4 regions of the Blautia argi genome follow, and region 1 is predicted to be linked to each of the others. Evidence: riboswitches for the same ligand, from Rfam matches in the RefSeq annotation. Region 1 holds a riboswitch; each other region holds the start of a gene.
The links. Region 1 has a riboswitch for thiamine pyrophosphate ahead of thiS (sulfur carrier protein ThiS). Riboswitches for the same ligand answer to the same signal wherever they lie in the genome.
Positions count from the first base shown of each region.

Region 1 (7,847 bases):
TTGGTTGTTTTCGGTATCCTCTCTGCCGTGTCAGCACCACCACCTGCTTTTCATTTCCCAGCTTTTGGGACTGCCTTACAGGAATCGAGTCTGCAATTCCCCCGTCCAGATACGGAGTGTTCTGAATCCACACTGTTCTCGCCAAAAGAGGCAGGGAACTGGACGCCCGGACATAGTGAATCCCCTTGTGCATATCTGTAATTTTCTTATATTCCGCATCTCCCGTTTCACAGTTTGTCACTGTTACATAAAACTCCGTAGGATTTTGGTCAAATGCCCGGTAATCATAAGGATTTAATTCCTCCGGAATTTTCCTGTAACACATATCAACCCCAAACAAATCTCCTGTTTTTATGAGATTTTTTACACTGCAGTAAGCTTCATCTTCCAGATAGTCTGTATTTGTTTCAAATCCTCTTCGTCTTTGCTTTGATAAAAAGCTACATGCATGGCAGGCGCCTGCGGATACGCCGATACAGGTATGAAAAGAAACCTCCCTGTCCAGAAAAAAATCCAGTACCCCCGCTGTAAATGCACCTCGCATACCGCCGCCTTCCAAAACCAGTCCAACTTTACTATTTGCTGCCATGTTTTCCCTTCTTTCTATTCACATAACTTTATTTTAGCACGAATTTTGTTATCGCAAAAGTTAAATAAATTTTACTTTTTTCAAAAAGGCACAAAACCATTCCGCCCCAAGACAAATGACACCTGTATCTTTTAACCAGTATCCTCTCATTTCCAGGCTCGCTTTTATGCGGACTATTTTCATTCAAGGATTCCTCGAAAATCGAACTTTCCCATACAGCAAAAAGGCTGAAACCCTTTATTTCACTGGATTTCAGCCTTTTCATACTTTCTTCATTCATAAAACTGCCGGCAATGGGACTTGAACCCATACGTGGTTGCCCACAACAGATTTTGAGTCTGCCTCGTCTGCCATTCCGACACGCCGGCATTTCCTAACGGAACAATAGATATTCTAGCACGACTCCCTCCAAATTGCAAGCATTTTTTTGAATTTTAATGCAATTTATTCTATTTTTTTGTTTTTTTTATTGATTGCAGTCCAGATTTTTATAAAAGTCAAAGCAGTCAAAGGTAGCAAAATAATCTTTTGGCGTTTCTGCCCTACGGATCAGCTGTATACTCCCGTCTGTTTTCAGTAAAAGCTCTGCGGATTTCAGCTTTCCGTTGTAATTGTATCCCATAGCAAAGCCATGGGCGCCTGTATCGTGAATCACCAGCAAATCGCCTTTCTCAATCTTTGGCAGCATTCTGTCCACAGCAAATTTGTCGTTATTTTCACACAAAGAACCTGTCACATCATATTTGTAATCACAAGGCTGATTTTCTTTACCCATAACCGTAATGTGATGATAAGCCCCATACATGGCCGGACGCATCAGGTTTACCGCACAGGCGTCCACACCAATATATTCCTTGTGGGTATGCTTTTCGTGAATGGCCTTTGTCACCAGGCAGCCGTAGGGTCCCATCATAAATCTTCCAAGCTCTGTATAAATTGCCACATCGTTCATACCTGCAGGCGTCAGCACCTCTTCATACACCTTTCTTACACCCTCTCCAATGGCACGAATGTCGTTGGGCTTTTCTCCCGGTCTGTATGGAATTCCTACGCCGCCGGACAGGTTGATGAAACAGATTTTTGCGCCGGTTTCCTTTTCCAGGCACACTGCCAGCTCAAAAAGCCGCTTTGCCAGCATGGGATAATACTCGTTTGTCACCGTATTGCTGGCCAGAAATGCATGGATTCCAAATTCCTCCACGCCTTTGTTTTTCAAAATACGAAATGCTTCAAAAATCTGAGGCTCTGTCATACCGTATTTGGCATCTCCCGGATTGTCCATAATGCCATTGCACACCTCAAACACACCGCCTGGATTATAACGGCAGCTTATACGCTTAGGCAGCGTTCCGATGGCTTTTTCCAGATATTCAATATGAGTGATATCGTCCAGATTAATGGTTGCTCCTAACTCATTGGCATACTGAAATTCCTCTGCCGGTGTATCATTGGAGGAAAACATAATATCTTCTCCCACGCAGCCAATGGCCTTTGACAGCATCAGCTCTGTATACGAAGAGCAGTCGCATCCAAAGCCATATTCTCTTAAAATCTGAATCAAAAACGGATTGGGGGTTGCTTTTACAGCAAAATATTCTTTAAATCCCTTATTCCATGCAAAGGCTTCCTTCATTGCCTGCGCATTTTCCCGGATTCCTTTTTCATCATACAAATGAAAAGGTGTGGGATATTCCTTTACAATTTCTTCTAACTGTTCTTTTGTCACAAAGGTCTTTTTTTCCATATATATTCTCCCTTAATGGATTTCTGTTTTTCTGATTTTTTCTGACGAACCTCATTATACGAAAATGCGCTTTGCTTTTCAAGTCATTCTCTGTCTTTTTTAATTTTTTAACGTATTGACGTATTCCCGTTTAAAATTCAAAGAAAACCTTTGCAATTTTACCAGTCCTGTTGTATAATGAACAAAATAAAAAAGACGGGAGCTTGTAGACAGGCTGAGAGGAAGGTATGACCTTCGACCGATAACCTGATTTGGATAATGCCAACGTAGGGACGCCTTGGAATCATATGTGCAGAATATGCAGCGGGAAGTTACCGAGATTGGTATCTTCCCGCTTTTTAGTTCCCGCAAAAGAGGTGAAATATGGTAAAAATAAACGGAAATACCCTGCATCTGGAGGGAATCTCTCTGTCCCAGTATCTGAAATCTGCGGATTACAATCCAAAAAGGATTGCCGTTGAGCGAAACGGAGAAATCATCCCCAAATCAAAATACGAAGAAACTCTGCTGTCAGACGGCGATGTGCTGGAAATTGTCAGCTTTGTAGGAGGCGGCTGATGATACCTGGAAGAGAAGAAATGGAAAAAGCCTTGAAAGAACGGCATGGAGAAACTCTGCAGAAAAAATTCAACGCTGCCACAGTTGCCATCTGCGGTCTGGGAGGACTTGGCTCCAATATCGCGCTCTCTCTTGCCCGTGCAGGCGTTGGCAGACTGCTGCTCTTTGATTTTGACCGGGTGGATATTACCAACCTGCACCGCCAGCAATACAAAGCAGCCCAGGTAGGCATGTACAAAACAGACGCTCTGACAGAAAATCTCAGGGAAATCAATCCCTATATCTGTGTACAGAGCCACACCATAAAACTACAGGAAGAAAATCTGCAGCAACTTTTAAAGGACGCACAGATAATCTGCGAAGCCTTTGACCTGGCAGAAAGCAAGGCTATGCTGGTCAACAGGGTTCTGGAGGTCATGCCCGAGAAATTTCTGGTGGCTGCCTCCGGTATGGCAGGTCTTGACAGTCCTAACCTCATAAAAACCCGGCAGATTACTCCTCATTTTTATCTCTGTGGAGATGAGCAAAACGAGGTTTCCCCAAAATTGGGACTTTTTTCCTCCCGGGTTATGTGCTGCGCTGCCCATGAAGCTCATGTCGTCCTACAGCTTCTGGCAGGACTTTAACATCTGAAAACCAGATTGATACAACATCTGCTTACAAAATTTACAGAAAGAAGGTTATTTTATGAACAACGATACACTCCTGATAGGGGGACACGAATTTCATTCCCGCTTTATTTTAGGATCCGGCAAATATTCTCTGAAACTCATTGAAGCAGCCGTAAAAGACGCCGGTGCAGAGCTTATTACCCTGGCTGTACGCCGTGCAAATACAAGGGCGGAGGAAAACATTCTGGATTATATCCCCGAACATGTAACCCTGCTTCCCAATACCAGCGGCGCCAGAAATGCCGAAGAGGCTATACGCATTGCCCGTCTGGCAAGAGAACTGGGCTGCGGAAATTTTGTAAAAATCGAAATCATGCGGGATTCCAAATACCTGCTGCCTGACAACCAGGAAACAGTTAAGGCAACGGAAGTCCTGGCAAAGGAGGGTTTTATTGTCATGCCCTACATGTATCCGGATTTAAACACAGCCAGAGATTTAGTAAACGCCGGGGCTGCCTCCGTCATGCCTCTTGCCTCCCCCATTGGTTCCAATAAGGGGCTTTCCACCAGAGATTTTATACAAATTCTTATTGAAGAAATTGACCTGCCGGTGATTGTGGATGCCGGTATCGGACGCCCCTCCCAGGCTTGCGAGGCAATGGAAATGGGTGCGGCAGCCATTATGGCAAATACAGCTCTCGCCACAGCAGGAAATCTCCCCCTGATGGCATCTGCCTTCAGACAAGCCATTGAGGCAGGCAGAAAGGCCTATCTTGCAGGACTCGGCAGAGTGCTGACCCGCGGTGCTTCCGCCTCTGACCCACTCACCGGATTTCTTCATAATTAGGAGGGAAAGAACATGGAAAACCAGTTTTTTATAGATTCCGGACATCTGTCCCCAAAAGCCCTGGAAAAGAAACACCGTCTGGAAACAGACCCTGCTTTTCGGAAAAACCATATGGAATACCTTCCCGGTATGGAACAAATCGAATCTGATGTATGTGAAAAGGTTTTAAACCAGGTAAATACTTATGATTATACTGCCTACACCAGACAGGACGTCCGCACTGCCCTGTCCCATCAGACTTGTTCCCCGGAGGATTTCAAAGCTCTGCTTTCTCCTGCTGCCGAGCCCTTTCTGGAGGAAATGGCACAACGGGCAAGACTGGAAACCAGCCGCCACTTTGGCAATACGGTCTATCTCTTCACCCCGCTCTACATTGCCAATTATTGTGAAAACTACTGTGTATACTGCGGCTTTAACTGTTATAACCACATTCATCGCATGAAGCTGTCCGTGGAACAGATTGAAAAAGAAATGAAAATCATTGCCGACAGCGGTATGGAAGAAATTTTGATTCTCACTGGAGAAAGCCGTCAAAAAAGCGATATTACCTATATCGGAGAAGCCTGTAAGCTGGCACGGAAATACTTCCGCATGGTAGGGCTGGAAATTTATCCTGTCAATACAGAGGAATACCGCTATCTCCACGCATGCGGCGCAGACTATGTAACGGTGTTTCAGGAAACCTATGACCGTGATAAATATGAAACCCTGCATCTGATGGGACACAAGCGCGTATGGCCCTACCGCTTTGATGCCCAGGAGCGGGCGCTGAGAGGCGGCATGCGGGGTGTTGCCTTCTCTGCCCTTTTAGGGTTGTCGGATTTTCGCAAAGACGCCCTTGCCAGCGCCCTTCATGTATATTATCTTCAGAGAAAATACCCCCATGCAGAAATGTCCCTTTCCTGTCCCAGACTGCGCCCGATTATAAACAATGACAAAATCAATCCTCTGGACGTCCACGAAACCCAACTTTGCCAGATTCTCTGCGCTTACCGGATTTTCCTGCCCTTTGTGGGAATCACGGTTTCTTCCAGAGAAAGCGCCAGCTTCCGAAATGGCATTGTTAAAATTGCTGCCACTAAAATTTCTGCAGGGGTTTCCACCGGAATCGGAGATCACGAAAGCAAATATAAAGGAACAGAAACTGACGGGGAACAGGGGGACGAGCAGTTTGAAATCAATGACAGCCGCAGTCTGGAAAGAGTGTATAAGGATATTGCTTCAGAAGGTCTGCAGCCTGTCCTGAATGATTATCTCTATGTCTGATATTTTATGCATCACCAATCGAGGGCTGTGCAGAGAGGACTTTCTCTCCCGCATGGAAAAACTGGCAAAAGCAAAACCAGGAGGTATTATTCTGCGGGAAAAGGATTTGTCCCCACAGGAATATCTTCTTCTTGCCAGGCAGGTCATGGACATCTGCCGAACCTATGAAGTTTCCTGCATTTTGCACACCCATACAGAAGTTGCTCTTTCTCTTGGAGCAACGGCTCTGCATCTTCCCCTGCCCCTGCTTGTAAAACTGTCCCCAAAGGAACGAAAATCCTTTTCCTGCCTGGGCGTTTCCTGTCACTCTGTAGAAGACGCCCTTTTAGCAGAAAGTCTGGACTGTACTTATATAACTGCCGGACATGTTTTTGACACTGCCTGCAAAAAAGGCATTCCAGGAAGAGGACTGGATTTTTTAAGGGAAATCTGTCAGAAAATATCCATTCCTGTCTACGGACTGGGCGGAATCACGCCCCAAAACAGCAAATCCGTAAACAAAGCCGGCGCTGCGGGAATCTGTATTATGAGCAGCGCCATGACCTGCAAAGAACCGGAAGAATATCTGAAAGAATTCCTGTAGACAAAAACAGAAAATCCCGAACAGGATTTCAAACTGTTCAGGATTTTCTCTTCTTATCTGATTTCGCTTTTTATTTTACTTCCATAACATGCAGCATATTGGTAACATTTGCCTCCGCCTTGCTGCTGTTGGTAGCCGGATCCCCTGCAGTTACAACCACAAGCTGCCCCTTTTTCACCAGCTTGTTCTCCTTCAGGGTTTCCATTGCATTGATAATAATATTTTCCGTCGTATCTCTTGTATATCCCTTCAGCGGTCTTACGCCCCAGTACAGACGCATCTTTCTCTGCACTCTCTCATTTGGCGTAATGGCATAAATAGGCATAGTAGGACGAAAACTGGAAATCATGCGGGCTGTTTTTCCTGACATGGTTGGTGTCACAATACAGTCTGCCTCAATGTTTCTGGCTGTACGCACAGACGCAATTCCAATGGCACAGGAAACCTTTGTTTTCGGGTGCATGGTTCTGTGCTTAATATATTTTTCATATTCTACATAGTTTTCTGTATTTTCCGCAATCTGATTCATCATTTTCAGCGCTTCTACCGGATATTTTCCTGCTGCAGTTTCACCGGAAAGCATAATGGCATCTGTTCCGTCATAAATAGCATTGGCAACGTCTGTTACCTCTGCCCTTGTAGGACGGGGGTTACGAATCATGGAATCCAGCATCTGTGTTGCAGTGATAACCGGAATATAGTTGGCATTGCACTTGTGAATAATCATTTTCTGAATATGAGGAACCTCCGGCGCCGGAATTTCCACACCCAAATCTCCCCGGGCTACCATAATACCGTCAGACGCTTCTATAATGGCGTCCAAATTTTCCAGTCCCTCTGCATTTTCAATTTTTGCAATAATAGCAATATCCTCTGCATGGTTTTCTTCCAGAATCTTACGGATTTCCAGAACGCCCTCTGCGTTTCGGATAAAGGAAGCTGCAATAAAATCAATGCCCTGCTCAATACCAAAAATAATGTCCGCCTTATCTTTTTCTGTAATAACAGGAAGCTTCACTTTTACATTCGGCACATTCACGCCCTTTTTCTCGCCCAGTTCTCCACCGTTTACCACGCGGCACACAATACGTCCCTGTACCACTTCTTTTACTTCCAGTTCAATCAGACCATCGTCAATCAGGATTTTATTTCCCGGCACAACATCGTCAGCCAGCCCTGCATAAGTAATAAAACAGCCTTTTTCGTTTCCTGTCATTTCTTCTGTATGCAGAACAAACTCTTCATTTTCCTTTAAAGTTACTTTCTTTCCGTCCTCCAGTACGCCTGTACGGATTTCCGGACCTTTGGTATCCAGAAGGATTGCTACTGGTTTTTTCAGCTCATTTCTTACCTTTTTCAATAAATCCATACGATTTTTCTGTTCTTCGTAATCGCCGTGGGAAAAATTGAAACGGGCAATATCCATTCCGTTTTCTACTAAAGCTCTCATATTGCTCTCGATATCGGTATTCGGTCCCATGGTACAGACGATTTTGGTTTTACGCATATAATTGTTTTCCTCCTAAATTATTGTATATGTTTGTGAGTAAACAGGTGGTCCTGACAATACTCGTAATTTCCATTGCATTTGGAACAGAAACGAAATTCCAGATTGTCCCCGTCCTCTTCCGTTCTTCCGCAGACCGCGC
Region 1 is NZ_CP030280.1:1,115,516-1,123,362, reverse strand. Features, by position in the region: gene DQQ01_RS05520 (patatin-like phospholipase family protein) at 1-589, opposite strand, end outside; gene DQQ01_RS05515 (hypothetical protein) at 618-869, opposite strand; tRNA gene DQQ01_RS05510 (tRNA-Leu) at 875-957, opposite strand; gene DQQ01_RS05505 (diaminopimelate decarboxylase) at 1,056-2,333, opposite strand; TPP riboswitch at 2,519-2,623, shown strand; gene thiS (sulfur carrier protein ThiS) at 2,697-2,891, shown strand; gene thiF (thiamine biosynthesis protein ThiF) at 2,891-3,517, shown strand; gene DQQ01_RS05490 (thiazole synthase) at 3,579-4,349, shown strand; gene thiH (2-iminoacetate synthase ThiH) at 4,362-5,615, shown strand; gene DQQ01_RS05480 (thiamine phosphate synthase) at 5,608-6,198, shown strand; gene pyk (pyruvate kinase) at 6,269-7,705, opposite strand; gene DQQ01_RS05470 (DUF1751 domain-containing protein) at 7,726-7,847, opposite strand, start outside.

Region 2 (7,847 bases), 1.1 Mb from region 1:
AAACCCCGGAGCAGTATGAGCAGAGAACAGGCTACAAGTTGCCGGAGGGACATCACTATGTCTTAGATGAAAACGGCTTTGTGATTCTTCTGGAAGATGGCACACCAGAGATAGAAGCAGACCAGCCGGAAGCGCCAAAGGGAGAAACCCCGGAGCAGTATGAGCAGAGAACAGGCTACAAGTTGCCGGAGGGACACCACTATGTCTTAGATGAAAACGGCTTTGTGATTCTTCTGGAAAATGGTTCTCCCCAGATTGCGGCTGATGATATTTCAGCGCCTTCTACCAACGAAGAGCTGGTTGCAAATCAGCAGATTTACGAGGTTCCAAAGCTGGTAGAGGATTTCCGTTTCTGGACAGTGGCAAGAAAATACGCATTTGCCAAGGATAATCTGGAAATCAAAGAGGAAATGAATACAGAAGCCCGCAGTGTGGGGACTCTGGCAAAGGAAGGCGTATGCTACATACTGAAAGAGGAAGAGGACGGCTGGATTTATGTAGAGTCCGGCAAAGTCAGAGGCTTTGTAAAAGCAGATGCTGTCTTTACTGGAGAAGAAGCACAGAAGATTCTGGAAAAATATCAGAAGCAGGCAAAAGAAAAAGCGAAAAAGGAAAAGAAAACCTATACAGGAATCGAAGGAACTGCACCTGTGGCACAGGAGCTGGTGCCTTATCTGGAGAATAAAGCTTTTCTGCATTTGAGAGCCACAGTAAATCAGACGGTTGTGGAAAAAGATTATGCATTGTCAACAGCAAGTCTGCTCAATGTGAGAGAAGGAAAGGGAACAGACAGTCGTATTGTAGGAACGCTGAAAAGGGGAAGTCTGGTTTATGTTATTGCAGAAAAAGGCCAGAATTGGGTGTACATAGAATCCGGTGATGTCCGTGGATTTGTAAGCCGTGAATATCTCAATGTGGAAGAAGCAGTAAAAGCAGAGGTAGAAAAGAACGGCGAGGATGCTTATACCACAGCAGAGATTCAGGTGGATCCAGAAGAAAATCAGGCCCGTTATTACACCCTGACTTCCGTTAAATCCGGTATTCCGGGTGGGGAAGTGAGAAAGTCCATTGTGGAATTTGCCTCTCAGTTTATTGGAAATCCATATGTATGGGGCGGTACCAGCCTGACAGACGGAGCGGACTGTTCCGGTTTTGTGCAGAGCATTTATAAGCAATATGGCTATGATTTGCCGAGAGTGGCAGAAGACCAGGCACAGTACGGAACCAAGATTCCGGTAGAAGATGCACAGCCCGGAGATTTGATTTTCTATGCAAAGGACGGATATATTTTCCATGTGGTTATGTATGCCGGAGATGGCAAAACCATTGAGGCAAAGGGAACCAATTACGGAATTGTATCTGATGATGTAAACAGTGGCTGCGCAGTATGGGCAACTAAGATTCTGGACGATACACAGACCGTATACGGTAGCGGAGATATTGCAGAAGTCAATGCAACGGAAGAAATGTATGGTGATTTGTTAGGAAACTTTAAGCTGACCTATTACTGTGCATGTGAGCTTTGCTGCGATGTGGAAACAGGAATTACGGCAACAGGCACACCGGTTATTGAGGGACAGACCATTGCTGTAGACCCAAACGTGATTCCTTATGGAACGCAGGTGATTATCAATGGTCATATTTTCACGGCAGAAGACTGCGGCGGTGCCATTAAAGATAACCGCATTGATATTTATGTCAATGACCATGAGAAAGCCAACGCTCTGGGTGTGAACTATGCAGACGTGTATCTGCTGAAATAAGATTAAAAAATTCAGATTAGAATAAAGGAAGCACAGAGGGGCTTTTGGTTGACGCCAAAAGCCCCCTGTGCTATTATAATCACTATTTAGGAAGGAGCGAAAACACATTGAATTATCGTTTGGATATACAGTATGACGGCACCCGCTACGGCGGCTGGCAGAAGCAGAAAGACACGGACAATACCATACAGGGAAAAATAGAAGACGTACTGTCCCGCATGTGTGAAACGCCGGTAACCATACAGGGTGCAGGGCGGACAGATGCAGGCGTCCATGCAAGGGGACAGGTGGCAAACGCTCATATGGATACAGACAAAAGCTGTGAAGAAATCTGTGCGTATCTGAATCATTATCTTCCGGAGGATATTGAAATTCTTCAGGTGCGTCAGGCAGCAGAGCGTTTTCACAGCCGGTTAAATGCCAGAGAAAAGGTGTACCAGTATCGAATAGCAGCGGGCTTTCATAAAAATGTATTTGAACGGAAGTACCAGTGCCCCCTTCATGAAAACCTGGATATTGACGCTATGAGAGAAGCTGCGGGATTCTTAGAAGGAACCCATGATTTTAAAAGTTTTTGTTCAAATAAAAAGATGAAAAAGTCTTCCATAAGGACGCTGCATTGTATTGAGATACAGGAAACAGAGCAGGAAATTTGCATAACCTACACTGGGGACGGCTTCCTTTATAATATGGTAAGAATTCTTACAGGAACGCTGATTGAAGTGGGAAGAGGAGTAAGAAAATCGGAAACCATGACAGCGCTTCTGGAAAGCTGTGACAGAAAAAACGCAGGCTTTACAGCCCCGGCAAGAGGGCTGACTCTGCTGGAAGTACGGTATTAAAACACGTTTATAAAGGAGGAACAAGGACATGGAAAACGAAAGAAACCGGGAAATGGAGCAGGAGATAAGGGAGAGCATGGATCGGCTTTATCCCAAAGACCCGGATCATTTATACAGCAAAATGCAGATAGAATTTTATGCTTGCAGTTATGAAAAAAGGAGCGTGACATTGCGCTTCCCGGTACAGAGGTGGGAACTAAATCACATGGCAACCATGCACGGAGGACTGATTGCCACAGCCGTTGACACTACCTGTGGGGTTCTGGTGCGAAGTGTGAGCAAAAGTCAGAGGATTCCCACCATTAATCTGAGTCTGAATTATCTGTCCCCTGCCATGGCGCAGGACGTCCTTTTGGTAACTGCAAAGGCAGACCGCGCAGGACGAAGCATCTGCAATGTATCGGCAGAGTGTAAATCTGAAAAGACGGGGAAATTGATTGCCACAGCAACGGCAAACTTTATGATTTTGGACTGAATTGAAAAAAATAAAAGCAAAGCCTTTGAAAAAATAAAAAATTATGGTAGTATAGTCCTTAGACTATACAGAAGAAACTACAATAGATGGAGGAAGAAAAAGTGGAAAAAGAAACAGCAAAAGAAACCGTTTCTAAAAACTTTATTGAACAGATTATTGAAAAAGACCTGGCAGAAGGAAAATACGAGGAAATCTGCACCCGTTTTCCGCCGGAGCCAAACGGCTACCTGCACATCGGACATGCCAAGTCTATTTTATTAAATTACGGACTTGCACAGAAATATAACGGCAAATTTAATATGCGTTTTGATGATACCAATCCTACAAAGGAAAAGGTAGAATTTGTAGAATCCATTAAGGAAGACATCAAGTGGCTGGGTGCAGACTGGGAAGACCGTCTGTACTTTGCATCTGATTATTTTGAGCAGATGTATGAGGCTGCCGTAAAGCTGATTAAAAAGGGCAAAGCCTTTGTCTGTGATTTGACAGCAGAGGAGATCAGAGAATACAGAGGAACGCTTACCGAGCCTGGAAAGGAAAGCCCTTACCGCAACAGAAGCGTGGAAGAAAACCTGGAATTATTCGAGAAAATGAGAAATGGTGAATTTGAGGACGGCAGCAGAGTGCTTCGTGCCAAAATCGACATGGCTTCTCCGAACATCAACATGCGTGACCCGGTTATTTACCGCGTGGCACACATGACACATCACAACACAGGGGATAAATGGTGCATTTACCCTATGTATGACTTTGCACACCCCATTGAAGATGCCATTGAGGGAGTAACACATTCTATCTGTACTCTGGAATTTGAAGATCACAGACCGCTTTATGACTGGGTGGTAACAGAACTGGAATATCCTCACCCACCAAAGCAGATTGAATTTGCAAAATTGTATCTGACCAATGTGGTAACAGGAAAGCGTTACATTAAAAAGCTGGTAGAGGACGGTATTGTGGATGGCTGGGACGATCCTCGCCTGGTATCCATTGCGGCTCTTAGAAGACGTGGATTCACACCGGAATCCATTCAGAAATTCGTAGAGCTTTGCGGCGTATCAAAGGCAAACAGCTCTGTGGATTATGCAATGCTGGAATATTGTATCCGAGAGGATTTAAAGATGAAAGCGCCTCGTATGATGGCTGTTTTAGACCCGGTGAAGCTGGTGATTGACAATTATCCGGAAGGGGAAATCGAGTATCTGGAAGTGCCCAACAATATGGAAAATCCGGAGCTTGGAACCAGACAGGTGCCGTTTGGAAGAGAGCTGTATATTGAGAGAGAAGACTTTATGGAGGTTCCGGTAAAGAAATACAAACGTCTTTATCCGGAAAATGAAGTGCGTCTTATGAACGCTTATTTTGTAACCTGTACAGGCTGCGAAAAGGACGAGAACGGCAATGTCACTGTGATTCACTGTACCTATGACCCGGCTTCCAAGGGGGGAAATTCTCCGGACGGAAGAAAGGTAAAGGGAACCATTCACTGGATTTGTGCAGAAACAGCAGTAGAGGCAGAATGCCGTCTGTATGAAAATATTGTGGACGAAGAAAAGGGCGTATACAACAAAGAGGACGGAAGTCTGAACTTAAATCCCAATTCTCTGACGGTTGTAAAAGGATGTCTGGTAGAGCCGGAGCTTGGAAAGGCAGAGGCTTATGACCGCTTCCAGTTTGTGAGAAACGGCTTTTTCTGTGCAGACTGCCATGACAGCAAGCCAGGTACGCCGGTATTTAACCGCATTGTATCCTTAAAGAGCTCCTTTAAATTAAAATAAAGATGAACGAACTGTTGATTCCGCTGGATTTAAAGAGCAAACTTCCCATTTATCAGCAGATTTGCGCGTATATTAAAAATGCTGTACAGCAAAAGGATTTAAAGCCAGGGGAACGGCTGCCTTCCTCCAGAGCTCTGGCAAGGTGTTTATCTGTCAGCCGCAGTACCGTGGATCTGGCATACGGGCAGTTGGTTTCAGAGGGGTATATGGAGTCTGTTCCCTGTAAGGGTTATTATATCTGTGAGATAGAAAGCCTTTACGTTTCCGGGAAAGAGAATACAGCGCCTGCATGTGGAAAAGAAGAAAAGCTGTGCAGGGACACAGGAGTAAAGACCTGTCGCTGGGATTTTGCCCTAAACGGCATTTCTGTTGGGAGCTTTCCCCATAATATCTGGAAAAAGCTTACCCGACAGGTGCTTTCTGAAAAGGAAGACGCGCTGTTTCAGCCAGGAAACCCCTGGGGAGAATATGGTTTTCGCTGTGCAATTGCAGAATATCTGTATCAGGCAAGGGGTATGCATTGCCGCCCGGAGCAGATTCTCATTGGAGCGGGAAATGATTACCTTCTTATGCTGCTTGGTACAATTCTGGGAAAAGAGAAGGTGGTGGCAATGGAAAGCCATACCTATCTGAATGCTTACTATGATTTTCTTCATATTGGATATGAGGTAAAGGCTGTTTCTCAGGATAGTAGCGGCATGAGCATTGCCTCACTGAAAAAATCCGGGGCCGAAATCGCTTATGTGATGCCCTCCCATCAGTTTCCGGCAGGCACAGTAATGCCCTTGAAACGCCGCATGGCACTTCTTGAATGGGCCAGGGAAACAGAAGGGCGGTATATTATTGAAGATGATTATGACAGTGAATTTCGTTACCGTGGGCAGCCCATACCTGCCCTCCAGGGCTTTGATGCAAACGGAAGGGTAATTTATATGGGAACTTTTTCAAAATCTCTTGCACCTGCAATCCGTGTCAGTTATATGGTATTGCCGGATTCTCTGGCAAAGATCTATGCTGACAGAAAGAGTCCTTTTGCTGTTACTGTGTCAAGGACAGACCAGAAAATTCTGGAGCTGTTTTTGAAAGAAGGATATTATGAGCGGCATTTAAACCGTATGCGGGCTGTGTACAAGGGAAAGCATGACTGCATGGTACGGGCACTGCGGGAGATGGGGGATATCTGTACCTTTACGGGTGAACATGCAGGTCTGCATCTTACTGTGGAATTTGTGAACGGACTCACTGAAAAAGAGGCTGTGCTGCGGGCGCAAAAAGCAGAGATTCAGGTTTACGGATATTCCGAATATGCCATAGATTTAAGAGAAGAAACAAGAAATCCGGGTGCAAAAGTGCTTCTGGGTTATGCCTGTCTGACAGAAGAGGAGATTACAGAAGCCATGCAGAAGCTTAAGAAAATCTGGTCCTGCGAAGAAACAGAAGACAGAAGGAAAGAGGTTGACAGAAAACCGTAAATACAGTAAACTGAACATTGCAAGGGGAGCTGGAGAAAGTCCGGCTGAGAATAAAACCAGATTCGTTTTAGACCCTCATACCTGATTCGGATAATGCCGGCGTAGGAAGCAGTTTGTAAAATTTGCAGATTCAGATACAGACGTAAATCCCATCAGGTAATCCCTGAAGGGATTTTTTGTTTCATAGGAGAATCTCACAGGCGAGATTCTTCTTTATACCCTAAAACAAAGGAGGAAAACAAGATGAACGCAAGTGTAGCAATTCAGACATTGCCGGAGGCAAAGGACGACGAGGAATTAATCCGTATTGTTGATGAGGTGATTGCCTACATCAAAAGCACAGGAAACAATTATTATGTAGGACCTTTTGAAACCACGATTGAAGGGGACTATGATGAGCTTATGGACATTGTAAAGGAATGTCAGCATATTGCAGTGAAAGCAGGAGCTCCGTCTGTAGCTGCTTACATCAAGGTCAGCTATAAGCCGGAAGGAGATGTGCTGAGTATTGAAAGAAAAGTTACGAAACACCACCAGTAAATTTTGGACAGTGTCCGCAGTGACAGTGCTTCTTATCTTATGGCAGGCAGTTTCCATGGCAGGGCTGATTCCTGATTTTATGCTGCCGTCGCCGATTGATGTGGTGAAAGCCTTTGCAGGAGATTTCAGACTTTTAATGGAACATGCCAGAGTAACTCTTTTAGAGGCTGCACTGGGACTTTTCTGTGGAATTTCGGTGGGCTTTCTTATGGCCGTAATTATGGAACGGTTCGATAAGGTATACAAGGCCTTTTATCCCCTGATTGTTCTGACACAGACCATCCCCACAGTCGCCATTGCACCTCTTTTGGTACTGTGGTTTGGATATGAAATGCTTCCAAAGGTAATTCTCATTGTAGTGGTAACCTTTTTTCCGATTACTGTGGGGCTTTTGGACGGCTTTCGGTCTGCAGATAAGGATATGATAAATCTCATGCGTTCCATGGGCGCCGGGGAATTTCAGATATTCCGCTATATTAAGCTTCCGGGTGCAAGAAGTCATTTTTTTGCAAGCCTCAGAATCTCCGTGTCCTACTCTGTGGTAGGCGCTGTGATTTCAGAATGGCTGGGTGGCTTCAGCGGACTTGGCGTTTATATGACCAGAGTAAAAAAGGCATTTGCCTATGATAAAATGTTTGCCGTGATTTTTCTGATTTCCATTATCAGTCTTCTGCTTATGAAGCTGGTGGAGTTTCTTCAGAGAAAATCCATGCCCTGGGAGCATGTCAAATAAGAAAGAGGAGAAAAACAGATGAAGAAAAAATGGTTAGCAGCAGCTCTGTGTGTGACCATGCTTGCAGTCCTGACCGGTTGTAAAAGCAGCAGTCAAGCAGCAGGAACAGAGGATAATAAAGAGAGCAAAGAAGAAAAACTGACCTTTGTATTGGACTGGACGCCCAATACCAATCATACGGGACTGTATGTGGCAGAGGAAAAGGGGTATTTTAAAGAAGAGGGACTGGATGTGGAGATTGTAC
Region 2 is NZ_CP030280.1:2,240,086-2,247,932, reverse strand. Features, by position in the region: gene DQQ01_RS10955 (NlpC/P60 family protein) at 1-1,763, shown strand, start outside; gene truA (tRNA pseudouridine(38-40) synthase TruA) at 1,871-2,605, shown strand; gene DQQ01_RS10945 (PaaI family thioesterase) at 2,634-3,080, shown strand; gene DQQ01_RS10940 (glutamine--tRNA ligase/YqeY domain fusion protein) at 3,167-4,858, shown strand; gene pdxR (MocR-like pyridoxine biosynthesis transcription factor PdxR) at 4,861-6,330, shown strand; TPP riboswitch at 6,343-6,454, shown strand; gene DQQ01_RS10930 (thiamine-binding protein) at 6,574-6,870, shown strand; gene DQQ01_RS10925 (ABC transporter permease) at 6,839-7,603, shown strand; partial or broken gene DQQ01_RS10920 (ABC transporter substrate-binding protein) at 7,622-7,847, shown strand, end outside.
Region 2: another riboswitch for thiamine pyrophosphate. It lies ahead of DQQ01_RS10930 (thiamine-binding protein); the one in region 1 lies ahead of thiS (sulfur carrier protein ThiS).

Region 3 (7,847 bases), 420 kb from region 1:
CTCCAATGAAGAGAAGAGGCGGACGCAGAAGAAAAAAAGTTTGCGTGTTCTGCGGACAGGAAAATAACGAAATCAGCTATAAGGACGCAAATAAGCTGAAAAGATATGTATCTGAAAGAGGTAAAATTCTTCCTAGAAGAATCACAGGAAACTGTGCAAAACATCAGAGAGCTTTAACAGTAGAAATCAAGAGAGCAAGACATCTGGCAATTATGCCATACGTTCAGGACTAATTGAAACTACGGGCGCACTGCTTCGGCAGTGCGCTTTTTGCGTTGCAGGAATTTCTTGTGTAAAATTCTAAAAGATGTTATAATAAATCAAATTGTTACTTATCAATCAAAAGATGTCACTCTTTTGGAATTTATCGGCAGGTGAAGAGATGAATGGAAAATTAAGAATTAAAGGTCAACTGAAATTTTATATGCAGTGGCCCTTCATTCTGACTATAGTGCTGCTGGTTATGGATATACTGGTATTTACCGTAAATGTAAAGGCGGGAGCTCTGGTAACAGGATTTCTTGCAGTGTATATTCTGATTGCGGTTTTTATGTATTTCCACAGCAGGGCCGTTATTATGAACGAGCTGATTTCCTTTGCCACCCAGTACGGACAGGTGCAGAAAAGCTTATTAAATGAGTTTATTGTGCCTTATGCCCTGTTAGACTGCAGAGGAAAAATCTTATGGCTGAATGAAGAATTTGCAAAACTGACAGGAAAGAATAAGCGGTATAGAAAAAGTATTACTACCCTGTTTCCTGAAATCAGTCAGGAAAGACTTCCCAGAGGGGAAGACGCAGAGATTATGTTTCATTTTGAGGAAAGAGATTATAAGGCAGTGATGCGCCCGATTTCCATGAAAAAGCTGCTGGAGGAATCAGGGCTTTTGGAAATCGAGGAAGGAAATGATTTGATTGCCTGTTATCTCTTTGATGAAACAGAGTTGAATCAGTATATTCGTCAGAAGGAAGATGAAAAGCTGGTAACAGGACTTCTGTACCTGGATAATTATGACGAGGCGTTAAACAGTGTAGAGGAGGTCAGAAGATCCCTTCTGGTAGCACTTATTGAGAGGAAGCTGAACAAGTATTTCAGTGATGTGGATGCATTGATAAAAAAGTTGGAAAAGGACAAGTTCATTCTTGTTATGCGTCAGCGTTCTCTGGAGGAATTAAAGAAAAAACGCTTTAATATCCTGGAAGAGGTAAAAACTGTCAATATTGGAAATGATATGGCAGTGACTATCAGTATTGGGATTGGTATCAATGCGCCAACCTATGCACAGAATTATGAATACTCCAGGATTGCCATTGATTTGGCTCTGGGGCGAGGCGGCGACCAGGTGGTTATCAAGGATAAGGATCAGATGACTTATTTCGGTGGCAAATCTCAGCAAATGGGCAAAAATACCCGTGTAAAGGCAAGAGTAAAGGCACATGCCCTGCGAGAATTTATGGTGAGCAAGGATAAGGTTGTAGTTATGGGACATAAAATTTCTGATGTGGACTCCATTGGAGCCGGAATCGGAATTTACCGGGCAGCGAAGTCCCTGAATAAAAGGGCACATATTGTTGTAAACCATCCCACCATGTCTGTGCGCCCAATTATAGAGAATTTCCTGAGAAATCCGGATTATGATGAGCATATGTTCATCGATAATGATGAGGCAAAGGAAATTGTGGATAATAACACAGTTGTTGTGGTTGTGGATACCAATAAACCAAGCTATACAGAGTGTGAGGAGCTGCTTCATAAGACAAAGACCATTGTTGTACTCGACCATCACCGCCAGGGCAGCGAGGTGATTCAGAATGCAGTGCTGTCTTATATTGAGCCTTATGCATCTTCTGCCTGCGAAATGGTAGCAGAGATTCTGCAGTATTTTTCAGATGATATCAGAATCTACAACATTGAGGCAGATGCGCTGTATTCCGGTATTATTATTGATACCAACAATTTTACTGCCAAAACAGGTGTGCGTACCTTTGAAGCAGCCGCATTTTTGCGTAGATGCGGCGCAGATGTAACCAGAGTGCGCAAAATGTTCAGAGATGATGTAAAATCCTACAGAGCAAAGGCGGAAGCGATTCGCCATGTAGAAACTTATAAAAACTGCTTTGCCATTGCCGTATGCCCAAGTGAAGGCATTGACAGCCCTACAGTAGTGGCTTCTCAGGCAGCTAATGAGCTTTTAAATGTGGACAGCATAAAAGCCAGCTTTGTACTCACCGATTATCAGGAAAAAATCTTTATCAGTGCAAGAGCTATTGATGAAGTCAATGTACAGCTTATTATGGAAAAAATGGGCGGAGGCGGTCATATTAATATGGCAGGAGCCCAGCTTCCGGGTGCAACCGTAGAAGAGGCAATCCGGAAGTTAAAGGCAACACTTGACCAGATGATAAAAGAAGGAGATATAGAGGTATGAAAGTAATACTGATAGAAGACGTAAAATCTTTAGGCAAAAAAGGACAGATGGTAAACGTAAGCAACGGATATGCAAGAAACATGCTGTTTCCGAAGAAATTAGGCGTGGAAGCAACACCGAAAAATATCAATGATCTGAAACTTCAGAAGGCCCATGAGGATAAGGTAGCAAAGGAAAACCTGGAGGCTGCGAAGAAGTTCAAAGAAGAACTGGAAACCAAGCAGGTGACAGTCAGCATTAAAGTGGGGGAGAATGGCAGAACCTTTGGCTCTGTATCCACAAAGGAAATTTCAGAAGCAGCAAAGGCACAGCTTGGTTATGAGATTGATAAGAAAAAAATGCAGCTTGCAAACCCGATCAGAGAGTTGGGAACAACCATGGTTCCCGTGAAATTGCACCCACAGGTAACGGCGGAATTAAAAGTTGTGGTAAAAGAAGCGTAAGAAGGGAGTTTCTGCCAAGATGGAAGAAGCACTGATTAAGAGAATCCTGCCTCACAGTATGGAGGCAGAGCAGTCAGTCATTGGCTCTATGATTATGAGCAGGGACGCCATTGTGGAGGCGTCTGAGCTGATTACCGGGGCAGATTTCTACCAGCAGCAGTATGGGATTGTGTTTGAAGCCATGGTAGAGCTTCACGATGAAGGAAAGGCTGTAGACCTTGTAACTTTGCAGGAGCGGCTGAAGGAAAAGGATTTGCCGCCGGAAATCTCCAGCATGGAATTTGTCCGGGATCTTCTGGCAGCAGTTCCTACCTCAGCCAATGTAAAATACTATGCCGAAATCGTAGCAGAAAAATCCATGCTGCGGAAGTTGATTAAGACCACAGAGGAAATCAGCAATGCCTGTTATCTGGGCAAGGAGAAAACCCAGGATATTCTGGAAGTAACGGAAAAGAAAATCTTTGATTTGGTGCAGAACCGGGGCAGTGAGGAATTTGTTCCCATTCGTCAGGTGGTGCTAAATGCCATTGAAAAGATTGAGAAAGCCTCCAGAACCCAGGGAAGCGTAACCGGCATTCCCACAGGCTTTATTGACCTGGATTATAAGATGTCCGGCTTTCAGCCCTCGGATTTGATTCTGGTTGCTGCCAGACCCTCTATGGGAAAAACGGCGTTTGTACTGAATATTGCTCAGTATATGGCTTTTCACAGCAATGTAACCACAGCGATTTTCAGCCTGGAAATGTCAAAGGAGCAGCTTGTCAACCGTCTTCTGGCTCTGGAATCCAAGGTGGATTCCCAGAATATTCGAACCGGTAATCTGGAAGACGAGGAGTGGGCAAAGCTTATTGAAGGCGCCAACATTATCGGAAAGTCCAATCTGATTATTGACGATAAGCCGGGTATTTCTATTTCTGAGTTGCGTTCCAAATGCAGAAAGTACAAGATGGAGCATAATCTGGGTGTGATTTTTATTGACTACCTGCAGCTTATGACAGGAAGTGGAAGAAGTGAGTCCAGACAGCAGGAGATTTCGGAGATTTCCCGTTCTCTGAAGGCATTGGCAAGAGAACTGAATGTGCCTGTGGTGGCGCTTTCCCAGTTGAGCCGTGCCGTAGAACAACGCCCGGATCACAGACCCATGCTTTCAGACCTTCGAGAGTCCGGAGCCATTGAGCAGGACGCCGATGTGGTTATGTTTATTTATCGTGATGATTATTACAACAAGGATTCCGAGAATAAAAATATTGCGGAAATCATTATAGCAAAACAGAGAAACGGTCCTATTGGTACGGTAAATCTGGTTTGGCTGCCAAATTATACAAAGTTTGTAAATATGAAAAAGTAGAAGAGGCTATGGCATAAGCTGCATATCATTTTGTGCCATAGCCTCTTTTGTTATGCTTTGGCAGAGAGAAGAGGTCAGGGATTTTTATTACTCATCATAGATATTTACAATTTCTCCATCCAGTATCCGGTTCATGTTTTTTACAGCGCAGAAGTTTCCACACATACTGCAGGTGTCTTCTTTTTCCGGCTTTGCCTCCTCCCGGTATTGTCTGGCTTTTTCCGGATCAATACACAGCCGGAACATTTCTTCCCAGTCCAGATTTTTCCGGGCAGTGCTCATGGCAGAATCCCAGTCAGAGGCGCCTTTTACCCCTTTGGCGATATCCGCGGCGTGTGCAGCAATTTTAGAAGCAATGATACCCTCCTTTACGTCTTTTTCGTCCGGCAGACGCAGATGCTCGGCTGGTGTGACATAACAGAGAAAGGAAGCACCGCAGGAAGCGGCAATGGCTCCTCCAATGGCTGCTGTAATATGGTCGTATCCGGGGGCAATGTCCGTTACAAGAGGTCCCAGCACATAAAACGGTGCGCCCTGGCACACGGTCTGCTGGATTTTCATATTGGCTTCAATCTGATTCAGAGGCATGTGGCCGGGTCCTTCAATAATCACCTGTACATCTTTTTCCCATGCCCGTCTGGTAAGTTCTCCAAGAGTTACCAGCTCTTCAATTTGAGAAATATCTCCTGCATCGGCAAGGCAGCCTGGACGGCAGGCATCTCCAAGGCTTAAGGTGACATCGTATTTTCGGCAGATGTCCAGAATCCGGTCATAATGCTTATAGAAAGGATTTTCCTGTCCGGTCATTTCCTGCCAGGCAAAAATAATAGAGCCCCCTCTGGAAACAATGTTGGTGAGCCGCCTGTTTTCTTTAAAACGGCGGGCAGTATTTTTGTTGATGCCCACATGGATTGTCATAAAATCCACGCCGTCCTTTGCATGCATTTCCACAATATCCAGCCATTCTTCGGAAGTAATATCTTTTAAAGGCTTATGATAATAGACTACTGCGTCATAGATAGGAACCGTTCCGATGATGGCCGGACATTCCTGTGTGAGTTTTTGGCGAAAAGCTCTGGTATCTCCGTAGGAACTTAAATCCATAATCGATTCTGCTCCCATATCTACAGCCTGCCGAACTTTATGAAGCTCCATATCTATATCTTTCCAGTCCCGTGAAGTGCCCAGATTGACATTGATTTTGGTTTTCAACATAGAACCAATGGCATTGGGATTCAGGCATTGGTGCTGTTTATTTGCCGGAATGACGGCTTTTCCCTCTGCGATATAGTGGCGTAGCTCTTCTGCCGGTATTCCTTCTTTTTTTGCGGCGATTTCCATTTCCGGGGTAATGATTCCCTGCCTTGCGGCATGCATTTGTGTGGTATAAGTCATAGATTTTCTCCAATCTTTTGTTTTTAAACCAGAGAATTCGAACCTGCAGCACAGCCGTTTTCACAAAAAGAAAAAGTCTGTGCCGAAATAGGACGCACAGACATATAAAATCAGTATGTGTAAACTCCCTACGTTGGCATAATCCAAATCAGGTAATACAGGTCGAAGTCGAACTTCCTCTCAGCCCATAAGGCTCCCTGGTTATTTTTTATCAGTTTAGCACCCCTTAGAGGGCTTGTCAACAGTTTTTGTCGAACGTATTTTCTTGCATTTTTATAACGCTTTGTTATAATAATTAAGAGAAACAAAGAAAGGGGTCAGTATATGCAGAAAACCATTTATTCGGTTTCGGAGGCAGTACGCTTTCTGGACATACAGTCCCATGTGCTTCGGTACTGGGAAGAGGAGCTGCGTCTTCCGATTGGAAGAAACGAAATGGGACACAGATACTACACCCGATGGGATATTCAGATTTTCATGAGTATTAGAGAACTAAAGAAAAAAGGGTATGCATTAAAGGAAATCGGAGAGCTGACAACCCTTTTTTATAAAAATCAGGTGGACGAAAAACAGCCTGAGCATAGAGAGTCTGCAAAAAAGAAAAAAGAGAGGAAAAAATCCACGCCCCCCGGTATCCAGGGAATTTATGGAGATTATCAGCAAACTGGTTGCGAACAGAATCCAGGAGAAAAATTCAGAAGAAGAGAGGTATAAGCGTCTTGATGAAAGGATTCGTATTTGTCAGCAGTCCAGAAGAGAGGCAGCGGCAGCTCTGGAAAAAGAAGCGCAAAAAAAGAGGAGGATTTTTAAAAGAAAGTAAAAAGAGAAGACGAAGAGGCAGGAACATTAAGCTTCCTGCCTCTTCGTACCTTTCATGATACAGAATAAAAGTCCTGTATTATGTAATATTAGCCTTCTACGATAGCTTCTGTAGGACAAACACCAGCGCATGTTCCGCAGTCAACGCATGTATCAGCGTCGATAACGTATTTGTCATCGCCTTCGGAAATAGCTTCTACCGGACATTCACCAGCGCATGTTCCGCAGCTTACACATTCATCTGTAATAACGTATGCCATGATTGTATCCTCCTTTATATTCTGAATCTTTCAATTCAGTTCTTAGGGTTATTCTAATATATTTGTTTCTATAATACAAGTCTTATTTTACGAACATAGCAGGATTTTTTGGTTGTAGGCATAATTGTATACAAAATGCAAAAGTAAATGGAGAAAAACAGTTGAATATCCTGCAAAAACAGATTATAATAAAACAATAAAATATTTTAAGGAGGAAGCTATCCATGAAGGTAACAGCAGATATGACAATCGGCGAACTGATTCGTTTAGATGAAAATATTGTACCAATTCTAATGAGAGCAGGTATGCACTGCATCGGCTGTCCGTCCGCACAGGGAGAATCTCTGGCAGAAGCAGCTATGGTTCACGGAATTGACGGAAACATGCTGATCGCACAGATTAATGATTTCCTGGAAAACAAATAAGATTTCCTATAAAGTAAAAAGGACACCCGTTCATGGGTGCCCTTTTTTAAATTTGTGTAAGATGTGTCAATGCCTTGGATGGAAGAATACAGACACCGTGTTCTTTAAAAATATGCCTGCTTTGCCGGAGAGAAGGGACTTCCCTTTCCATATTCAGAAAGCATGTTGCATACTCTGTTGAAATCCTCTGGTGAGGTTTCTTCCTGATGGAGTACCAGGGAGTAGGTATTGTTTTTCTCATCCTTATACAGAGCGCTGAAGCCCTGGAAGAAATTGTTCAGCCCATGGGCTGCTTCAATAACGGTATCCAGGTTTTGGAAAACATATTCCCGCATTAAGTTGACAGAAACAGGGGTATCCCCGATGTTTTCCGGCTTTGTGGCCGTTTCTTTGTTTTCGGAGGCTGCTTTTTCTTTTTTTCTGCGCTCCATGGCTTTTGCCTTTGCCTCATAAATTTTCTGGAAGATATCCAGGATATCGTCAGCGCCTTCTACTTCAATAGGAGGGGCGTCCTCGGAAACGGCTGTAGCATTGCCAAAAGGGGTGAATTTGGAAAAGCGGGTATCCAGTTCCTCCGGGTCATCTACCTTGGAAATAATTAAAATAATACTGTCTGCAGACACCGGAATTGCCTCAATCATGAGAGGTGTATTGTCAGCTTCAAAGCCAAACTCGGAACTTGCCTGCTGCATCATATCCCGGAAAAGAGTTTTTGCCTTATCACTGCCG
Region 3 is NZ_CP030280.1:695,609-703,455, forward strand. Features, by position in the region: gene rpsR (30S ribosomal protein S18) at 1-233, shown strand, start outside; gene DQQ01_RS03550 (DHH family phosphoesterase) at 383-2,428, shown strand; gene rplI (50S ribosomal protein L9) at 2,425-2,871, shown strand; gene dnaB (replicative DNA helicase) at 2,891-4,219, shown strand; gene thiC (phosphomethylpyrimidine synthase ThiC) at 4,307-5,614, opposite strand; TPP riboswitch at 5,723-5,824, opposite strand; gene DQQ01_RS03570 (helix-turn-helix domain-containing protein) at 5,939-6,328, shown strand; gene DQQ01_RS03575 (4Fe-4S ferredoxin) at 6,523-6,693, opposite strand; gene DQQ01_RS03580 (DUF1858 domain-containing protein) at 6,918-7,118, shown strand; gene DQQ01_RS03585 (adaptor protein MecA) at 7,223-7,847, opposite strand, start outside.
Region 3: another riboswitch for thiamine pyrophosphate. It lies ahead of thiC (phosphomethylpyrimidine synthase ThiC); the one in region 1 lies ahead of thiS (sulfur carrier protein ThiS).

Region 4 (7,847 bases), 630 kb from region 1:
TTCTTCGGAAAATCCTGCAAAAATCATAAACTGATTCAATAGAGGAGGGCCTACAAATACTTCTAATTCCTTCAGGTTTGAGGCTAGCTTGCCCTTTCTCATTTTTTTCAGCGCATACTGAACCGATTTGGTAATTCCCTCGCCTGATGCGGTCAGTGTACCGTCCAAATCAAATAATAATGCCTTATACTTCATCTGTATTCCTCTTTTATTTCCATTTTTTCAAAAGCGCCAAGACCTGCTCTTTTGTCACAGCAGCATACAATTCTCCGTCTGCTTTCATGTTTGGAGAGGTCCTGCATTGCTTCATACAGTTCTGCGTCTTCAGATAGATTTTTCTGTCCGGAGAAAATCCATCTTTGTCTATTTTCAGTTCTTCTTTGACTGCTTTTAGAATTTCCATACTCTTTTTATTTTGACAGCGTTCTCCTGTACAAAGCACCAGCTGATGGCTGTAAATTTCTTCTTTCAAATCAGGAAGACGCTTCATAATGCAGGTGAAAACCGATCTTTTTACTCCCAGCTTTTCAGCTGCCAGTTCCTGTGCAGCAAGCGGAATACAACCTTCTGTTTCCTGAATTTCACGGAGCATGGCAATTATATTTTCCTGCTCCTTAGGATTCCTTTGCGCCGCATAATACTCTATGATTTCCCTTATTTCCTGTTCAAAATTCATGTTCTAATACCTCCTTTTCTTTTAAAAATACCAGCTTATCTGTCGTGGAATAGAGGGTAGAATACTGATATCCAAGTCCTTGAAATTCTCTTACTTCCTCTATTTTTTCTATCTGATTTTCCGCTAGCCAGCGTACCATCTCGCCTCTTGCCATTTTTGCCTGTGTTCCCTTTACCAAAACTTTATTTTCTTTTAATTCTCCAAAAACACAGGTGATAAAAGAATTCTTTTCTGTCAGATAAGGTTCTACTATTTTGCTGTATTCCTTTGATGCCAAGTTTAAAATAACAGCATCTTCCTTTACTAATTCCTTATAAATAAGGTCTTTCCAGAAAGCATATAAATCCCGGTTTTCTTCAGAATCCATTTTCATTTTTAACTTGGCCTGCATTTCCAGACGATAGCAAACTACTCCGTCTGTGGGTTTTAAAATCCCGTAAAGTCCGGATAAAATCCGTAAATTTTTCTTTCCGTACTTCCACTGCTTTTCTGAAAAAACCACAGGAGCCATATACTGATATTGAATTCCTTCGTACGCCAATATGGCAGGGGTAAAATTTTGATGAAAATCCTGTTCCTGTAACCGAACCCAGTTTTGTCCGGCAATTTTTTCATTGCATTTCCACAAAGATTTTAGTTCCTGAAAATCCATTTTCTTCAAGGTATTCCATATCTCTTCTGCTCTCTGCAAATAAATCGGCTGTGTAAGGCTCACAGCCTCATCTTCCCGGATATGCATCTTCTTTGCCGGAGAAATAATAATTTTCATTATGTATACCTTCCGTTTCTCAAGCCGTCAATTGCACAACGTGCAATCATTATACCATGTTCCCCTTTTAAATCCAATGCTTTTCTTGCGTGAAGTATGAAATTCTGGTATTCTAAAGGGAACAGAAGAGAAAAAAGCAATTTGCAGAAGGGGCGGTTTTATGATACAGGCTGTTATTTTTGACATGGACGGAGTTTTATTTGATACAGAACGAATTATGAAAGAGGGCTGGCAAAAGGCAGGGGAAAAATTGGATTTTACGCTGACAGAAGAGCAGCTTGGACAGATGAGAGGCGGCTCCAGAGAACAGAATGCAGCTTTGTTTGAAAAATGGTTTGCGGGAAGGATTGATTATCACTATGCCAGAACCATTCGTTCGCAATACCTGGCAGAATATATTGAGCACTATTCTCTGCCTCAGAAAAAGGGACTGCAGGAAATCGTATCCTATCTCACAGAGGAGAAAATTCCCTGGGCAGTGGCAACCTCTACCCCAAGGAAGCGCGCTGCTCACTACTGGGATATGGCGGGCATTTCAAAGGCTATTTCTGCCTCCGTATGCGGAGATGAGGTAAAAAAAAGTAAGCCTGACCCGGAAATCTTTTTGAAGGCTGCTCAAAAACTGAGGATAAAGCCGGAGAACTGCCTGATTGTGGAGGATAGCAGAAACGGCTTGAAGGCAGGACGTGCTTCAGGCGCCTGTACCTGCATGGTGCCGGATTTAACCCCGTTTGCACCTGATTTAGAGCCTTTTTGCGACTATGTATGCAAAGACCTGATACAACTTAAAGAGCTGCTCTCTTCTCTGAAATAGAGGAGAAGAAAGCAGTTCTGTTCTCTTTACCGGTTCTTTTTTGCCAGTTCCATAATTTCATTATATTTGCTCATAATGTACCCATAGTTTTTCTTCTTATGAGGCAAAAGACATGCGCTGCAGTCCTTAATCCCATTGTCAGTATATTTGAAATTACCACCGCATTTGCTGCCCAGGGCGTACAGGGGACAGTAGCAGAACAGACAGTTAAAATTGTCCGTATCTTTTGTTTCATGGCAGGGAAAATACTCGCAGTTTTTATGTGAAAAGAAGGAGTATTCCTTGTCCTCCCAATATGGTTTTTCCTGTTTTTTTTCTTCACTCATAGAGTTCTTCGTCCTTTCTGTTTTATAAAATAGACTTCAGTTTTTCAGGAAAATATTCTTCCTGTTCATCAAAAATATCTTCCAACAAGTTCAAATTTTCATCAGAATGTTCGATTTCTCTGGCATATTGCCAGGCTGTCTTTACAATCTCTGCAAAAGACAGATGTCCCTGGTTTTCCAACCATTTTGCAAAGCACAGTTCTTCTATCCAGAGTACAGAAAAAACAGCCAGAACCACTTTCGTATATACCATATCATCATAGACAGCACCGCAAAAATATGTATAAACAAAAAAGAGAAGAAGTTGTTCCTTATAAATTTCCCAGTTTTCCGTTTCTCCTTCTTTTTTTAAAAAATCCATGCGGTTTTTCTGATAAAAATCACTTCCTTTTGTATAGATATTCTGCTTCAATCTAGTCAGATTTTCGCTCCATTCTTCTCGTAAAACTTCTAACTTTTGTAAATCTTTCAGCATAAGGTTCATGGATTCAAAACGAAGTTCGGCATTATGTTCCGTACTTCTTTTCTTTTTGAACGTTTCTTTTTTCTCTGGTTCAACCGCAAAATCCTTTTCAAAAAGCCTTCCCTCTTCCAGTGCTTTCTGAAAGCCAAAGGCGGTCTGTAAACATAAAAACATTCGTTCTCTCATGGGCAACGTTCTGTCTTGTATGAGCTGAAAAAGGCAGGTTCGTACCTCCTCCAGCTTTCCGAAAAGCAGGAAATCAAAATCTTCATAGTCTTCCTCACGCTCTTTTTGGCTGTCCTCTTCCTCCAAAAACATAACCTTTTCTTTGCAGCCAAGAATCATTTCCGCTGCCACAGGACAGGAAAGAGAAAGGGAAAACTCACGGAGATTTTCAAACTCTTCCGTATGTCGGGGATATTGTCTGCAGGTTTCACAAAGAGCAGAAGCCCCCAGTTCTTTATAAATATCACAGAGATTTTTTTCGTTCAGAAAGCTGCAGCGTTTTTTATATTGTTCAAATGCTCCCTGGGACCAGTCTATGGAATTTAAAAGGCGGATTCCAAAGGTTCCCGGAACCTGACTGTAGCTTTTTAAAGTATCCTCGTCTATAAAAATCTGCCAGCCGGCACAACAGGTATCCGGACATTTATCTGCAGTACAGACGAAGCGGTCATAATAATGAGGTTTTCTGTAGTACATGAAGTCATTCCTTTCAAAAGATATAGAAGAAGCATACCACTCTCCCACCTCTTTTTCAAGCATCATTCACCTGTTCTTTTGAGTAAGATACATATGGTTCAGAGGTCCACTGCCTGTTCCGAGATTCAATTGTGCCTTTATGGCGCCTGTTACATATTCCTTAGCTCTCTTCACACTTTCCGATATGTCATATCCTATTGCCAGATTACAGGCTATGGCAGAGGAAAGAGTACAACCTGTACCATGCGTGTTCTCATTTTGAATTTTTTCTCCAGGATACCAGAAATAATCTTTGTTCCTATACAGCAAATCGTCAGCCTCCTGCAGCAGATGGCCACCCTTCAAAAGGACTGCCCCTTTTATTTGCTCACCAAGCAGCGCGGCAGTCCGTTCCATATCCTGATGGGTTCGAATTTTTGTTTCTGATAAAAACTCGGCTTCCGGTATATTGGGGGTCAGGATATCAGCCAGAGGAAAAAGCCCTGTTTTTAAGGCATTTTTCGCCTCCAAAGACAAAAGGCTGCCTCCGCTGCTCGCCACCATAACAGGGTCTATAACAATGTTTTCTGCCTTGTATGTTTTCAGTTTTTGGGCAATGATTTCGATAATGTTACTGTCTGAAACCATGCCTATTTTTATTGCATCAGGACGAATATCCTGAAAAATACAGTCCAGTTGCTGTGCTACAAATTCCGGTGACACTACTTGTACGTTGTAAACACCTGTTGTATTTTGAGCAGTCAAAGCCGTAATGGCAGTCATGGCATACAGACCATGCATGGTAATGGTTTTAATATCCGCTTGGATTCCCGCACCACCGCTGCAGTCAGACCCTGCGATACTCAATACCTTTTTCATGATTTTCCTCCCTGCGTGATTTGCTCTGCACAGGCCCGCAGTCGTTTGCAGGCCTGTTTTATATCCTTTTGACCATAGATGGCAGAAACTACAGCAATACCGGAAATACCGGTTCCTTTTAATGATATAAGATTTGATTCCCTGATTCCGCCAATGGCTACCACAGGAATGGAAACTGCCTGACAGATTTCCATCAGGGTTTCTCTTGTAATAACGATTGCATCATTTTTGGTAGAAGTAGAAAATACAGCTCCCACTCCCAGATAATCTGCGCCCCAATCCTCTGCCTTTTTGGCGGCTTCCACTGTTCTACAGGAAACTCCGATAATTTTATCCTCGCCCAAAAGTTTTCTAGCTTTTAAAGGATCCATATCCTGCTGCCCCAGATGAACGCCGTCTGCCTGTATTTTCCCGGCAATTTCCACGTTGTCATTGATGATAAAGGGCACTTTATATTTTGCAGCCAGCTTTTGAACATTCTTTGCTTCCTCTGAAAATGCTGCTTCTGACAAATGCTTTTCCCTTAGCTGCAAAAACGTGATGCCTCCTTCCAATGATTCCTCTATTTGTTCCAAAAAGGTTTTTTCTCCCACCCATGTGCGGTCTGTAACTGCGTAAAGCTGCATCTGTTTGCTCAATTGTTCCTTCCTGTCTTTCATTTGCTCACTCCTTTTTACAGAATCGAAAAATTTTATTTCCACGCTTTTATCTTTAAACTTCTATTTCAGACACAAAAAGAGCTGCCCCAGTCAGACATATCAGCAATGCTTCAACATTCCTGATTGCCGTTTCCTGCAACAGCTCATTTCTTTCTCCCTACGTTGGCATTACCCATACAGGTTTAAAGGGTCGAAGTTTGAGAACTTCCTCTCAGCCCGCCTACGGACTCCCCTGACTGTACTATGAAAATTGTGTTTATAAATGTAGTTTTTCTGTCCATTCCTGTTCCCTAAACCCGGTAAGTACAAAATCATCGCTTACTAAAACAGGACGTTTCACCAGCATACCGTCTGTGGCAAGCAGTTCCAACTGTTCCTCCTCTGTCATGGAAGGAAGCTTATCTTTTAAATGAAGCTCTTTGTATTTGTTTCCACTGGTGTTGAAAAATCTTTTTAAAGGAAGCCCGCTTTTTTCATACCATTCCTTTAATTCTTCCTTTGCAGGTCTGTCTTCTACAATGTGACGCACTGCAAACTCCAGGTTCTTCTCTGTCAGCCACTTTTTTGCTTTCTGACAAGTGGTGCATTTCGGATATTCTACAAATAATAACATGGTTTTACCCTTATAATCTTTCTGCATTAGATGCCATGAATTTATATTCTGCTACGGAACGGTCAAAGCCTTTGATGTGATCAAAGAGCCAGTCCACAACATTTTTCTGAACCTGTGCTACGAACGCTTCTGTGGGACCTTCTTCCTCTTCCAGCATTTCCTGCAATTCTTTTACAGCCTGTTTAAATTCTGCATGTTTTTCCTTATGTTCTTTGATTCCAGGATATTCGATTTCTTCCTGCAGCTTTTCCTCTGCGCTAAAGTGGAATTCTGTATAATCCAACAGGTAATCCAGCATTTTTACAGCTTTGATTTTTCCCTGTCCGTCTTCACAGCTTTCCAGAAGCTGATTAATTCTGTCAATCAGTTCCTTATGCTGGGAATCTATCATTTCATTTCCTGTTACTAATGTTTCATCAAATTCTGCTCTCATGTTCTTAAACCTCCTCTGTAATTAGCTATAGTGTACCACATTTTTTAAATTTTTCCAATCTAAATTTCCTTTTCCAAAACAACTCTTTGGATTTTCATACCATAATTCTTATAAAACTCCAATACCTCCTCATTAAACTCCCATGCAGTCAGTTCCAGGGAAGAACTCTTTCGCCGTTTTCCTTCTTCTTCGGCTTTTTGGAGAAGCTGTTTTCCGATACCGTGATTCTGGCAGTTCTCCTGTACGCATAAAGCTTCTACATAGGCTCGCGTTCTTTCTTTGGTAATGCCGCTGTCTTTTAAGGTGTGATATTTTACCTGGCACATGCCCACAGGCTTGCCTTCCCAAACTGCCACCAGAAATAAAAGTTCCGGATCCTCCATATCTTCTGTAAATTGTTGGAGTGTGTAAAAATCGGTCGCCTCTTTATAAATATCCGGTCTTCCGTGGCTGTGCAGGTCGTGTACCTGCTGCATAAGACGGGCAATATCTGCGAAATCCTCTCTGATTGCAGCCCTAATCTCCGGCTGCATTGCGTTTTTGGCTGTTTCCATATCGTTCCAGTTCCTTTCTCTGGCAGATTTCATGCCACTGGCAGTTGGAACAGATTTCTCTGCGTTTTCCTTTTTTCAAAATACGCTCCTCTACCAAAAAAGAAAATTCTTCCCAGGAAAGCGTTACTCCCTTAGAAAGCTCGCAGGCAGCCAATACCTTCTGGTCATAGATTTTCACCTTTTCCTGGGTGATACATGTATTTTCTTTTGAATTAGGGCATTTTTTACATATCATATCCCCATTTGTCACAATTTGCAAGACTGGATTTCCCCTCATTTTTTCCAGAATGCTTCCCATATGTAAAGTAAAAGTATCGCTGTAGCCTTTTCCCTCAAAAAAAGCAAGGCACATACCATGATGTGCCCGCAGTTTTAAAATGTCTTTTTGGTTTTTCATTTTTTTATAACTCCTGCTAACCGTTTTGTTAAAACCATGGACAGAATGATTTTGAGGACGTCCGGAATCACAAAGGGAATGACACACCAGCCCAATACAGCACCGATTCCCACAGGACCGGTCTGTGCGGTATATACAGCCAGAAACCAGAGGGTACCAACTGTATAGCAGGCAAGGAGTCCTAAAATCATGGAGAAAAAAAGAATTTTTCTGCTTCTTCCAAGCAGCTTTTCCATTCCCCACATCAAAAGTGCGGAGGCAAGAAAGCCTACAATATATCCGCCTGTTGTTCCGGCGAGAACTCCGATTCCGCCTGTGAAGCCTGCAAATACAGGAATTCCCAGAAGTCCCAGAAATATGTAAACCAAAACAGCCATGGTTCCCCGTCTTCCTCCCAGAATCCCTACTGCGGTAAAGACTCCCATGGTCTGCAGGGTAAAGGGAACCGCTGCCGGAATGGAAATCCAGGAGCAGACGGCAATTAATACTGCGAAAATACTCACATATACCAAATCATAAGTTTTGCTGTGTTCTTGTACTGCTGTTGTCATATTGTATTCCTATCCTTTCTTGTCGTTTCCTT
Region 4 is NZ_CP030280.1:1,743,546-1,751,392, reverse strand. Features, by position in the region: gene DQQ01_RS17460 (HAD hydrolase-like protein) at 1-195, opposite strand, end outside; gene DQQ01_RS08560 (NADH-quinone oxidoreductase subunit NuoE family protein) at 209-676, opposite strand; gene yaaA (peroxide stress protein YaaA) at 666-1,445, opposite strand; gene DQQ01_RS08550 (HAD family hydrolase) at 1,606-2,259, shown strand; gene DQQ01_RS08545 (cysteine-rich small domain-containing protein) at 2,286-2,585, opposite strand; gene fliB (flagellin lysine-N-methylase) at 2,608-3,750, opposite strand; gene thiD (bifunctional hydroxymethylpyrimidine kinase/phosphomethylpyrimidine kinase) at 3,817-4,608, opposite strand; gene thiE (thiamine phosphate synthase) at 4,605-5,267, opposite strand; TPP riboswitch at 5,405-5,511, opposite strand; gene DQQ01_RS08525 (arsenate reductase family protein) at 5,524-5,880, opposite strand; gene DQQ01_RS08520 (bacteriohemerythrin) at 5,891-6,313, opposite strand; gene DQQ01_RS08515 (GNAT family N-acetyltransferase) at 6,373-6,867, opposite strand; gene DQQ01_RS08510 (DUF1284 domain-containing protein) at 6,830-7,264, opposite strand; gene DQQ01_RS08505 (biotin transporter BioY) at 7,261-7,815, opposite strand.
Region 4: another riboswitch for thiamine pyrophosphate. It lies ahead of thiE (thiamine phosphate synthase); the one in region 1 lies ahead of thiS (sulfur carrier protein ThiS).